2 linked regions of the Egicoccus sp. AB-alg2 genome follow. The protein of the gene in region 2 interacts with the protein of the main gene of each other region in a pairwise test. Links are inferred from orthologs where the notes say so. Each region holds a gene or a part of one and is shown on either strand. Other genes may lie near its edges.

Region 1 (5,152 bases), on a different replicon or contig from region 2:
GCGCGGGCCGCCGGACGCAAGTTCCGAGGCCGCTTCGAGGCGATGCTCGCCCTGGCCGCGAAGCGGGAACTGCCCATCGACGACCTCAGCCGCGACACCTGGCTCGAGCTCTGGGACGAGGTCAAGTCACCGGACTGACCCGGTCCGCGGCCGCCACTACGCTGCCCGCTCCCGCCGCCCGTTCCCGAGGATCCAGATGCCCGTCGATCCCGTCGCCGCCGCGGCCGAACCCTCCACGGCCGCGAGCGTGCGCCCGCCCGACCTGGCGCCCGAGTCCGTGCGCGGCCAGGACCGCGACGTGCTCGCCGGCTGGGACGCCGACGCCGGCGTCGCCGAGCTCACCCGGTGGCAGACGGACCGGCGCCCGTTCCCGACCGACACGGTGATCGTGGCGGGCGCGGGGCTGGCGGGCGCGCTGGTCGGTGCCACCCGCGCCCGGCGCGGCCGGGGCGCCGCACGCGGGCTGGTGGCCGGCGTGGTCGCCGCGGCCGTTGCCCGGCGGATCTGGCGCCTGCAGGCCTGAGCTCTGCGGTTCCCGGGCCCCCCGGGCGATCGTTCGTGTAGATGTTGTTTCGAATGCGCGGAAGCGTGACGTACCGTCCTGGCCCGGACGAGGGACGTCGAGATGCCCCGGACACGGGGGACCGCGCCGTCGCGCCCGACCCCTTCGAGGTAGAGAACCCATGGACCTGACCACCATCGAACTGGTCCGCGCCCGCGAGATCCTGGACAGCCGCGGCAACCCGACCGTCGAGGTCGAGGTCGGCCTCGTCGACGGGACCCTCGGCCGTGCGGCCGTTCCCTCGGGCGCGTCCACCGGCGAGGCCGAGGCCGTCGAACTGCGCGACGGTGGTGACCGCTACCTCGGCAAGGGCGTGCGCAAGGCCGTCCAGAACGTCCAGGAGACGATCGCACCGGCACTGCTGGGCCAGGATGCCACGCGCCAGCGCGAGATCGACGCGCTGCTGCTGGACCTCGACGGCACCGACAACAAGGCCGAGCTCGGCGCCAACGCGATCCTGGGCGTGTCGCTGGCGACCGCCAAGGCCGCCGCCGAGTCGTCGGGCCTGCCGCTGTACGCCTACCTCGGCGGCCCCAACGCCCACCTGCTGCCCGTGCCGATGATGAACGTGCTCAACGGCGGCAGCCACGCGGAGTCGAACGTCGACTTCCAGGAGTTCATGATCGCGCCGATCGGCGCCCCGAGCTTCTCCGAGGCGCTGCGTGTCGGTGCGGAGATCTACCACCAGCTCAAGAAGGTGCTGCACGGCCGCGGCCTGTCGACCGGCCTGGGCGACGAGGGCGGCTTCGCGCCCGACCTGGCGTCCAACAGCGCGGCGCTCGACCTGCTGATGGAGGCCATCGACGCAGCCGGCTACACCGCCGGCACGGACGTCGCCCTGGCCATGGACCCGGCCACGTCCGAGCTGTTCCGCGACGGCAGCTACCACCTCGAGGGCGAGGGACGGGTGCTGTCGTCCGAGGAGATGGTCGAGCTGTGGGCCGACCTCGTCGACCGCTACCCGATCGTGTCCATCGAGGACGGACTCGACGAGGGCGACTGGGACGGCTGGAAGCTGCTGACCGAGCGCCTCGGGGACCAGGTCCAGCTGGTCGGCGACGACCTGCTGGTCACCAACCCGACCTTCGTGCAGCGCGGCATCGACGAGCGGGCGGCGAACAGCGTGCTCGTGAAGGTCAACCAGATCGGCTCGCTGACCGAGACCCTGGACGCGGTCTCCCTCGCCCAGCGGGCCGGGTGGACCGCGATGATCAGCCACCGTTCGGGCGAGACCGAGGACGCCACCATCGCCGACATCGCCGTCGCCACCAACGCCGGTCAGATAAAGACCGGCGCACCGGCGCGCTCCGACCGCGTCGCGAAGTACAACCAGCTGCTGCGCATCGAGGAGGAGCTGGGCGACACCGCCCGCTACGCCGGCCGCGGCGCGTTCCCCCGGTTCCGTCCATGACCGGTCCGTCGACGCGCCCCGACGAACGCCGCGAGCTGCGGCGACGGCAGCGCCGCCGCCGTCGCGGGGGCGACCGTCGCGGGCCGCTGCCGGTGCAGCTGGCCGCCCACCGGGTCACGGAAGCGGTCGGCGCCGCCCGCCGCGGCGTCAAGCGCGCCGTGCGCGGGGACCGGCCGCTGATCCTCGTGCTCGTCGGCGCGGTCGTGCTGTCGGTGCTGATGCTGTCCGGCCCGGCGCAGCGCTACCTCGACACCCGTGAGCGCGTCGACGGCCTGGCCGGCAAGGCCGAGGCGCTCGAGCAGGCCAACGCCCAGCTCGAGCGGCGCCAACGCGACCTGCAGGACCCCACCAACATCGAGTTGCTGGCCCGTGAGCAGCAGGGCTTCATCCGGCCGGGCGAGGTGCCCTACACGCTCATCCCGCCGGAGGTCGAGCGGCCGCGCATCACGGCGCCGCGCGAGCAGGCGCCGCCGCCATCGGACGAGGCCTGGTACGCCCGGCTGTGGGAGGCCGTCCACGGCTGGCTCGGCTGACCGCGGGCCGTCGCGGACGTGAGTGCTCTGCGTCCAAAGTGGATGCCATCCGTGCCATCTCACGGAGGGATCGGGTCTGCGGCGCACGGCGGTGAGCGCTGCGAGACCGATCGTCCCCACCGCCGGTCTTGCTGTCCGGCGGCCGGCTCCGTACCGTTCAGGAGTGCGGGACCCGCTGTGGTCCCGCCTATCGCGCGCCCGGCTCTCGGTTCCACGAGCCGGATCCCCTCACCGAAAGCCGCCCCCGTGCGGCTACGACCGGGGCCCAACGGCGTTCTCGCGCGATGCGCCGACGCGCCCCACAGGAGTTGGTCCAACTGCAGGGACAGATCGTCAAGGGCAAGGTCGTCCGGCTCGAGGAGTACGGCGCGTTCGTCGAGGTTCCGACCGAGGACGGCGGCGTCGTCACCGGGCTGGTCCACGTTTCCGAGGTCGACGCCGACTTCGTCGAGAACATCTACGCCTACCTCGCCGAAGGCGACGAGGTGGACGTCAAGGTCCTCGACGTCAAGGACGACGGCAAGGTCGACCTCTCCATCAAGCGCGCCGACCCGGATTGGCAGGACGAGGAGTCCGTCAACCTGCGGTCGAAGCTCGACAAGGACTTCAACAAGCGTCTGCGGCGCTTCATGCACAAGTCGCAGATGATCCAGGGTGAGGCCCGCCGGCAGCGTCGCGGACGCGTCGGCTCGTGACCTCCCACGGCGGGGCCGCGCGCCCCGTCCCCCCGCCCGCCCCGGCCTCGGGGCGCCGCGACGACGTCCCTGGCGTCCCGCCCGACGGGACGCCGGACGTCGCGGTGGTGCCGCCGCTCGCCAGCGGCCCACAGCCGGACGCGGTCCGGCCCGATCCGCACGCCTCCTACGAGCGGGCGCTGGCCGCGCCGCGTGCCGACCGCCATGCGCGTGCGGTCGTGTCCGCGCAACTCGGGCGGCCCTCGCGCGGCAACCCGGCGATCGTGCACACGTGCGTGTTCGGACTGCCGACGGTGGTGCGCGTCGATCCGCGCCTGGACGACGGCACGCCGTTTCCCACCACGTTCTGGCTCACCTGCCCGGTGATGCGCTCGCGGGTGGGGCGGCTGGAGGCCGACCACGCCATGGTCGGCCTCAACGAGCGTCTGCAGACCGACGAGGACTTCGCCGCCGCCTACGCGGCGGCGCACGAGCGCTACGTCGCCACCCGCGACACGCTCGGTGAGCCGCTGCCCGGCGACCCCGGTGCCGGCGGCATGCCGGGGCACATCAAGTGCCTGCACGTCCACGCCGGCCACACCCTGGCGACCGGGGACAACGTCGTCGGGCAGTGGACCGTGCAGCACAGCACGCCGGCGCCGTGCCGCGGCCCGTGCGTGAGCGCCGAGGAGGTCGCCCGGCGCATGGAGCGGGACGGATGACGGCGTCCCGTGCGGCCGTGGACGTCGGGACCAACTCGGTCCGTCTGCTGGTCACCGACGGTGACGGTCACCGCGTCACCCGCGAGCTGACCATCACCCGCCTCGGTGCCGGCGTGGACCGCAACGGCCGGCTCGACGACGCTGCGCTGCAGCGGACGCTGGACACCATCCGCCGCTACCGGGACCAGTGGGTCGCCGCCGGGGTCACCGACCGGGTGCGGATCGCCGCCACCTCCGCGGTGCGCGACGCGGCCGACCGGGACCGCTTCTTCGACGGCGTGCACGACATCGCCGGCGTGGACGCCGAGGTGCTCACCGGCGACCAGGAGGCGGCGTTGACCTTCGCCGGTGCCGCGGCCGCGGTCGACGTCGTGGCACCCACCGCCGTCGTGGACGTCGGCGGGGGCTCGACGGAGCTGGTGGTCGGCGACGACGCCGGACGGGTCGTCGGCGCCGTGTCGCTGCAACTCGGCTGCGTGCGGCTGACCGAACGCCACCTGGCTGGTGACCCGCCGACCGCCGCCGAGCTCGTCGCCGCACGCGCGTTCGTCGACGAGCGGCTCGACGAGGCCGACGCCGGCCTGGCGCTGCGGGGCACCGATCTGCGCACGGCACGGTCGCTGGTGGCGGTCGCCGGTACCGCCACGACGCTGGCCGCGCTCCACCTCGACCTGCCCGCCTACGAGGAGGAGCGCATCCACGCCACGCGGGTGCCCACCTCGGCGCTGCGCGAGCTCACCGAACGCCTGGTGGCCATGCCGGTCGCCGAACGCGCGCGGCTCGGGCCGGTCCAGCCGGGCCGCGAGGACGTCATCCACGGCGGCGCCCTGGTGCTCTCGCGCGTGGCGGAGCGCTACGGCTTCGACGAGGTCGTGGTCAGCGAGGCCGACATCCTCGACGGGCTCGCCGCGTCCATGGCGTGACGTCGCCGGCCGTGTCGCCGAAGTTCCCGGGGTGCGGACTCGGCGGGAACCGCTGCCGGCAGCGCACGTGACTGCTGCCGCGTGGGGACCGGCGGGCGCGCTGCCCTAGCGTCCCGCCCCGCAGACCGCCTCGAAGGAACCGTCGTGCAGGAGTCGCCGGACATGCTCGCCGAGGAGACGACGCACCTCGTCTCCGTGCCGTTGACCGTGCATCTCACCCTGACCGGGCCGCCGGCCACGTTGGACGGGGTGATGCTGCGCGACAGCGGCACCGTCGACGTTGCCGGCCTGCTGGCCGAGACGGTGCGCTTCACCGTCGAACAGCAC
Region 2 (7,519 bases):
AGCACGTTCGGCTTGCCCTCCGGCTGGCCGTGGATGAGGGCCACGGACTCCGAACCGTCGGCGCCCGACCGGTAGCCGATCATCCGCCACTCGCCGTACGGCGTGGGGAGCCGGGCGGCCGCCACCTGCTCGACGAGGTGCTCGCGCTCGCGCCGGTAGGCGACCAGGTCGGCGATCGTGACGATGAGCAGGTCGTGCTCGGCGGCGAAGCGCTCGAGGTCGGGCACCCGGGCCATCGTCCCGTCGAGGTTGACGACCTCGGCGATGACGGCGGCGGGTCGCCGGCCGGCCAGGCGGGCCAGGTCGACCGACGCCTCGGTGTGGCCGGGGCGGCGCAGGACACCGCCGGGGTGGTAGCGCAGCGGGAAGACGTGCCCGGGTCGGTGCACGTCTTCGGCCGTGCTGCCCGGATCCGCCAGCACGCGGATCGTGCGGGCACGGTCGGCGGCGGAGATGCCGGTGGAGGTGCCCTCGACGGCGTCGACCGAGACGGTGTAGGCGGTGCCCTTCGGGTCCTCGTTGTCGACGACCATCATCGGGATGCGCAGCCGGTCCAGGTCCTCGCCGAGCATCGGCACGCAGATCACGCCGCTGGTGTGGTTGACCAGGAAGGCGAGGTTCTCCGGGGTCGCCGCGTCGGCCGCGAGGACCAGGTCGCCCTCGTTCTCGCGGTCCTCGTCGTCGACCACCACGACGATCCTGCCGTCGCGGATGGCTTCGATCGCCTGTTCGATGGTGGCGAACGTGGTCATGCTCGATCGACCTCCTGGTCGGCCCGGCGGTCCGGGTCGTCGCCCTGGGGCGCTGCCAGGGAATCGCCCTGGGGCGCTGCTGCACGGGTGTAGGGCGAGGCGGCGCCGGCGGCGAGCAGACGCTCGACGTACTTGGCGACGACGTCGGCCTCGAGGTTGACGCGCTGGCCGGGGACCAGCCGGTCGTCGAAGGTGGTGGCCTGCAGGGTGTGCGGGATCAGCCCGACCCGGAAGCGGTCACCGTCGACGTCGACGACGGTCAGGCTGGCACCCGACAGGGTGATCGAGCCCTTGGGTACCAGGTAGGGCACGACGGCGGCGGGGGCGCGCACGGTGACGAAGACGGTGCCGGGCTGCTCGTCGCGGGCGACGACCTCACCGACGCCGTCGACGTGGCCCTGCACGAGATGGCCGCCGAACCGGGCATCGGCACGCATGGCCGGTTCGAGGTTGACGCCGACGCCCTCGGCGAGCCCGCCCAGCGCCGTGGCACGCAGCGTCTCGGCCATGAGGTCGGCGGTGAAGCCGCGGCGGGTGCCGTCGTCGTCGAGGAACGACGTGACGGTCAGACAGCACCCGTCGACGGCGATCGAGTCGCCGGGGCGGGCGTCGCGGACCACCTCGGCGCAGCCGATGGTGAGCCGGGCGTGCCCGTCGTAGAGGTCGATGGCGTCGACGGTGCCGACTTCCTCGACGATCCCGGTGAACATCAGGCGGCCTCCTCGGCGGGCTGGGGGCGCAGGTGCAGGACGAGGTCGGGGCCGGCCCCGCCGGCGCGCTCGGTCACGAAGACCTGCCCGCTGGCGGGCGCGACGGCGCGGCGTGGGGGCCCGTCGCCCAGGTCGGCGACGTGCAGCACGACCCGGTCGACCAGGCGGGCGGCCAGCAGCGCGTCGGCCAGGGTCGCGCCCGGCTCGGCCAGGACGTCGCGGATGCCGGTGGCGGCGACGGCCCGCAGGGCCTGCGGCAGCCACGGGGCGCCGTCCGCGGGAACCGTCAGCACCTGCGCGCCCGCGTCGGTGAGCCGGCGCGCCGATCTCTCGTCCGCCGGGGCGCTGGTGACGATCAGGGCCCCGCGGGTCACGACCCGGGCCGAGGGCGGGGTGCGCAGCCGGCGGTCGAGCACCACCGGGCGCGGCTGGTGGTCGGCCGCGACGAGGCGCACGTCCAGGCGCGGGTCGTCGGCGAGCACCGTGCCGGAGCCGACCAGCACTGCGTCGACCTCGGCGCGCCAGCGGTGCACGGCCGTGCGGGCCGTCGGCCCGGTGATCCAGCGTCGCCCGTCCGGGGCGGTGAGCGCGCCGTCGAGCGTCTGGGCCAGCTTCAGCGTCACGTGCGGGCGGCCGGCCGTCGCGACGGACAGGAAGCCCTCGAGCTGGGCGGCCACCGCGCCGTGGAGCACCTCGCCGACCGCGTCCGGTCCGACCACCCGGAGCCCACGATCGCGCAGCACCTCGGCGCCGCCGGCCGCCAGGCCGTGCGGGTCCGCGTGCGCGTACACGACGCCGTGTACGTCGGCGTCGGCCAGGGCGGCGGCGCACGGCGGCGTGCGGCCGTGGTGGGCGCAGGGCTCGAGCGTCACGTAGGCGGTGGCACCGGCGGCGCGGTCCCCGGCGGCACGAAGGGCCACGGCCTCGGCGTGCGGGCCACCCGGCGGGGCGGTCGCACCCTCGCCGACGACCTCACCGTCGCGGACCAGGACGCAGCCGACGGCCGGGTTGGGGGCCGTGCGGTGGCGCGCGGTCTCGGCCAGCGCGATCGCCCGCGCGAGGGCGCGGCGGTCGGCGGCGGCGAGCGCGGACACGGCGGTTGGCCTTCGGTCGCGGTGCGGGCACGGCACCGGACGGTGGTGCCGACGTCCGCCGGAGCCGATGCGAAGGCACGCGGACCGCCGGCCGGACGCCACCGGACGGCGGCGCGGCCGGGCGCCGTCGCCCCGTGGAGGGCGGGCACGGCGCGGCCCGCGTTCCCTCTCATCCGGACTGTCACCGTCGGCCCCGGAATCGCACCGGGTCCACCTTCTCGTCCCGAAGGACGATCCGGGTCGCGGGCTGTCACCGCCGGTAGGGAATTCCACCCCTCCCCGGGAACGCCCGTCCAGCCTACCCGCTCGGGCCGGCCCCCCGGACGCCCGCCCCGATCGGGCGCGGCCGTCGTCAGGGAAGCTCGACCTCGAGATCGATCGGTTCCTCGCCGTCGCGGCGGCGGTCGACCGCGTAGGTGGAGCGACCCCGGCCCCGGGTCTTGGCGTAGCGCTTCATCTCCGTCGCGATCGTCACCACCTCGCCGACGTGGGCGTAGTCGCGGCGGGTGGTGGTCGCCACGCCGATCGACAGCGACAGCAACCCGTAGCGTTGCGGCACACCGCGGCGGTCGGGCACCTCGATGGAGCCGGCCGCGCGGTCGTCCGGGTCGTACAGGGTCGGGGCCAGCGCGTCGAAGTGTTCGCAGACGGCTTCGGCCACGGGTTCGGCGAGGTCGGGCGGCAGGATCACCACGAAGTCGTCACCGCCGACGTGGCCGACGAAGGTGTCTTCGTCGCCGAGGTCGCGGGCCACGGTCCGCAGCAGGTCGCCCACGGCGCGCAAGGCCTCGTCGCCGCGCAGGAAGCCGTAGTGGTCGTTGAACGGTTTGAACTGGTCGAGGTCGACGTAGAGCAGCGCGAACGGCTCGTCACGCTCGAGTCGCTCGCCGAGCTCGGTGAGGATGCGTTCGTTGCCGGGCAGGCCGCTGAGCGGGTTCAGCGAGCGCTGCTGGTCGGCGCGGCGCAGCGCCGCCCGCACCCGTGCCAGCAGCACGTCCGTGTCGAACGGCTTGGTGATGTAGTCGTCCGCGCCCGCGTCCAGCCCCTGCAGGGTGTCCTCGCGCTGATCGCGGGCGGTCATCATCACGACCGGCAGGTGGCTCGTGCGGGCGTCGTCGCGCAGGCGCCGCAGGGTCTGCATGCCGTCCAGGCGCGGCATCATGATGTCGAGCAGGACCAGGTCCGGGCCGCCGCCGCGCGCCCGCTCCAGGGCCTGGATGCCGTCGCCGGCCTCCAGCACCTCGAAACCCGCGAGGTCCAGCGTCAACGCCAGGAACGCGCGGATGTCGGCGTCGTCGTCGACGACCAGGACCCGCTGGGTCACGCAGCGCCCTCGCCGCCGGCCACCTCGAGCGCCGCGAACGCGGCCTCCAGCACTTGGCGCGCCGCCGCGGGCCGGTCGGGCTGGTCGAACACGGCCGAGCCGGCCACGAACGTGTCGGCGCCGGCCGCGGCCGTCCCGCCCACGGTCTTGGCGGAGATGCCCCCGTCGACCTGGATGCGGAAGTCGGCGCCGAGGTGCTGACGGGCACGGACCGCCTCGGCGATCTTGGGCAGGACCTCGGGCATGAACGCCTGCCCACCGAAGCCGGGCTGCACCGTCATGACGAGGAGCATGTCGACGTGCGGCAGCAGCTCCTCGACCAGCGACAGCGGCTGGTGGGGGCGCACCGCGACCCCGACCTGGCTGCCGGCGTCGCGCAGCAGCTCCACGAGCCCGAGCGGGTCGTCCTCCACCTCGGGGTGGAACGTGACCGAGTCGGCGCCCGCGGCCACGACCTGCGGCGCGTACGTGCGCGGATCGGTGATCATGAGGTGGGCGTCGAGCAGCAGCGGCGTCGCCGCCCGCAGGCTCTTCACCACCGGCGGGCCGATCGTGAGGTTGGGCACGTAGTGGGCGTCCATCACGTCGACGTGGATCATCGACACGGCCGGGGCGACGTCCGCGATCTCGTCGGCCAGACGCGCGAAGTCGGCCGACAGGATGGACGGAGCGACACGCAGGTCATGCACGGAACGGCCCTTTCTGGCCACGGCGAACGCTGACGGCAGCGTAGCCGCGACGGTCATCCCACCATCGGCCGCCGAGGTGCCCCGCTCAAGCGTCTGCGGCGCGCCGCCCGAGCGTTCGGCCGACGCGTCGCTCAGGGGTCGGGCTGGTCACGACGTCGCCAGGTGGCGACGTACATCCCGTCCGTGTCGTCGGCGTCGGGCAGCAGCTGCCGCCGCTCCCCCGGCTCGAACCCACTGCCGTGGGCGTCGTCGAACCAGGCTGCGACCTGCTCGGTCTCCGCCGCCGTCCAGGTGCACACCGCGTAGGTCAGGGTGCCGCCGGCGGCGACGCGCTCCGCGGCGGCGTCGAGGAGGCGGCGCTGCACCCCGGCCAGCTCCGTGGCGTCGGCCGGCCGGCGCCGCCAGCGCACCTCGGGACGGCGGCGGCCGGTGCCCAGCCCGCTGCACGGCGCGTCGAGCAGGACCCGGTCGTAGCGCTCCTGGGCGGGCAGCGGCGGGCGGGTCGCGTCGCCGACGTGGACGTCGACGTCCACGCCCAGCCGGGCGGCCGCCTGCTCGACCAGCTTGGCGCGGTGGGGATGCAGCTCCACCGCAACGACCCGGCCGGCGGGACCGACGAGCGCGGCGAGGTGGGCGCTCTTGCCGCCCGGGCCGGCACACAGGTCCAGCACCCGTTCCCCCGGCCCGGCGCCGGTCGCCCGGGCCACCTGCATCGACGCCTCGTCCTGGACCGCGGCCCGGCCGTCGCGGACGGCGTCCAGCCGGCGCGGATCGGCGCCGGGCACCCGCACCGACTCGGGCAGGCTGCCGGGCCGGGCGTCCAGGCCGGCGTCGCGCAGCTCGGCGACCAGCGCGTCGCGGTCGCCGGTGGCGCGCAGCGTCACCCCCGGCGGCGCGTCGTCGGCCTCCAGGATCGCGCGGGTGCGCTCGAGCCCGTAGCGGTGCAGCAGGTCGCTGACGACCCACTCCGGGTGGGCGGTGGTCAGTGCGAGCGCGGTGACCGGCTCGGCGTCCGCGTCCGGCCACGGCAGGGTGTCGCGGCGACGATCGAGGTTGCGGAGCACGCCGTTGACGAACCCGCCGGCGCCCTTGGCGCGGTTGCGGGGCACGACCTCCCGCGCCAGTGCGACGGAGGTGGACACGGCGGCGCGCGAGGGCACCGAAGTGCGCAGCAGTTGCAGTGCGCCCAGTCGCAGGATCCGCCGGAGCGCGGGCTCGACCGCGTCCAGCGGCCGTGTCAGCACCTGCTGCAGCGCCCAGTCCAGGGTGCCTTCCCAGCGCAGCGTGTCGTAGGCCAGGTGGGACGCGAACGCGCGGTCGCGGGCGGCGTCGAGCCGGTCGACCGCCGCCGGCACGGCGAGGTTGGCGTACGCGTCGTCCTCGTCGACGGCGGTCAGCGCCGCCAGCGCGGCGCGTCGGGCGGGCAGGCCGGCGTCGCTCACGAGGCGTACTCGCCGAGCCGTTCGCCCGGCTCGGGCCGGTAGCCGTTGGCGAACGCGACGCCGTCCATCGCGGCCTTGCCCTCCGGCTGCACGCGCCGCAGCAGCACGGCCCCGTCACCCGCGGCCACCTCGACACCCTCGCCGGTGCGTGCGACGACGGTGCCCGGCTCGCCGGTCGTGTCCGTGGCGCGGGTGGCCAGCACCTTCAGGCGCCGGCCACGCCACGTGGTGTGGGCGCCGGGGGCCGGGTCGGCGCTGCGGACGAGGTCGACGACCGCGCGGGCCGGCGCCCGCCAGTCGATGCGCACGTCGTCCGGGGTGATCTTCGGCGCCAGCGTCGCACCCTCGGCGGGTTGGGCCACCGGCTCCTCGCCGGCGACCAGTCGCCGGATCGAGTCGACCAGCACGGGCGCGCCCAGCCGTGCCAGACGGGCGAGCAGGTCACCGGCGGACTCGTCGGGGTCGATGGGCACCACGACCCGGTCGAGGATCGGGCCGGTGTCCATGCCCTCGTCGAGCACGAAGGTCGTGATGCCGGTCCTCTCGTCGCCGGCCCGCAGGGCGTGCTGGACGGGAGCGGCGCCGCGCCAGCGTGGCAACAGGGAGAAGTGCAGGTTGACGAACCCGCGGCCTCCGGCCTCCAGGAACCGCTTGGGCAGCAGCGCGCCGTAGGCGACGACCGCGCAGGCGTCCACCTGCAGCGCGGCGAACTCGTCGAGCACCTCGCTCGGCTTGGCCGGCTGCCAGACCTCGAGCCCGTGGGCGAGCGCGGCCTGCTTCACCGGCGGCGCGACCGGAGTCCGCGAGCGGCCCTTCGGACGGTCGGGGTTGGTGAGGACCACGGCCACCTCGACGTCGCCGGCCGCGACGAGGGCATCGAGGGCGGGCACGGCCACCTCAGGGGTGCCGAGGAACGCGACACGCACGGGGAGCTCCTCCGGGTCGGGGCAGCGGGGCACGGCGACGCGGGGCCCCGCGACCGCTGCGTCGAGGGGCGGCGCCGACCGCGCGGCGAATCAGCGCGGGCGACGGCCGAGCAGCAGGCCGCCCGGCTTCGGCGGCGTCGGGTCGTCGAGCCCCTGCTCGATCCGGTAGTCCCGGATCCGGCGCAACGCCTCCTGCTTGTCGTGCTTGGCGAGGTGGTCGACGAACAGGATGCCGTTGAGGTGGTCCATCTCGTGCAACCAGATGCGGGCGAAGTAGCCCTCCAGTTGGACCTTCTGGTGGTCGCCGCCCAGGTCCTGGTAGCCGACCTCGATGCGTAGCGGCCGCTGCACGGGGTAGAACAGGCCGGGGAACGACAGACACCCCTCCTCGCCGTCCTGCAGGTCCTCCTCGGAGGCGTCGAGCAGGGTCGGGTTCACGACCGCACCACCCAGGTCGTCGCCATCCTCCTGCGGGACCTCCCAGGTGAACAGCCGCTTGAGCACGCCGACCTGGTTCGCGGCCAGGCCGACGCCCTCGGCCGCGCGCATGGTGTCGAACATGTCGCCGGCCAGCTTGGCGAG

Evidence for each region. Proteins that work in one complex are often made in the same cells at the same time.
Region 1: the proteins of rpe (region 2) and eno interact in binary tests that used the Escherichia coli proteins (3 or more experiments, as listed by UniProt). The link is inferred for Egicoccus sp. AB-alg2 from one-to-one orthologs.

The regions. Positions count from the first base shown.
Region 1 is NZ_JBGUAX010000009.1:56,385-61,536, reverse strand. Bases 1-2,828 are described here. They hold eno (phosphopyruvate hydratase), read left to right. Parts: upstream 1-683; coding sequence 684-1,973; downstream 1,974-2,828. Other genes in these bases: ACERM0_RS17975 (S1 RNA-binding domain-containing protein), read left to right, coding at 2,791-2,828; ACERM0_RS17980 (septum formation initiator family protein), read left to right, coding at 1,970-2,506; ACERM0_RS17990 (hypothetical protein), read left to right, coding at 197-523; mazG (nucleoside triphosphate pyrophosphohydrolase), read left to right, coding at 1-138. Outside these bases: more of ACERM0_RS17975, read left to right, coding at 2,829-3,201; ACERM0_RS17970 (DUF501 domain-containing protein), read left to right, coding at 3,306-3,902; ACERM0_RS17965 (exopolyphosphatase), read left to right, coding at 3,899-4,825; ACERM0_RS17960 (hypothetical protein), read left to right, coding at 4,970-5,152. UniProt on the Escherichia coli protein: Catalyzes the reversible conversion of 2-phosphoglycerate (2-PG) into phosphoenolpyruvate (PEP). It is essential for the degradation of carbohydrates via glycolysis.
Region 2 is NZ_JBGUAX010000002.1:39,855-47,373, forward strand. The notes cover bases 2,724-5,594. They hold rpe (ribulose-phosphate 3-epimerase), read right to left. Parts: upstream 4,570-5,594; coding sequence 3,877-4,569; downstream 2,724-3,876. Other genes in these bases: ACERM0_RS02810 (response regulator), read right to left, coding at 2,909-3,880; rsmB (16S rRNA (cytosine(967)-C(5))-methyltransferase RsmB), read right to left, coding at 4,701-5,594. Outside these bases: ACERM0_RS02795 (bifunctional 3,4-dihydroxy-2-butanone-4-phosphate synthase/GTP cyclohydrolase II), read right to left, coding at 1-752; ACERM0_RS02800 (riboflavin synthase), read right to left, coding at 749-1,462; bifunctional diaminohydroxyphosphoribosylaminopyrimidine deaminase/5-amino-6-(5-phosphoribosylamino)uracil reductase RibD, read right to left, coding at 1,462-2,556; more of rsmB, read right to left, coding at 5,595-6,011; fmt (methionyl-tRNA formyltransferase), read right to left, coding at 6,008-6,937; def (peptide deformylase), read right to left, coding at 7,028-7,519. UniProt on the Escherichia coli protein: Catalyzes the reversible epimerization of D-ribulose 5-phosphate to D-xylulose 5-phosphate.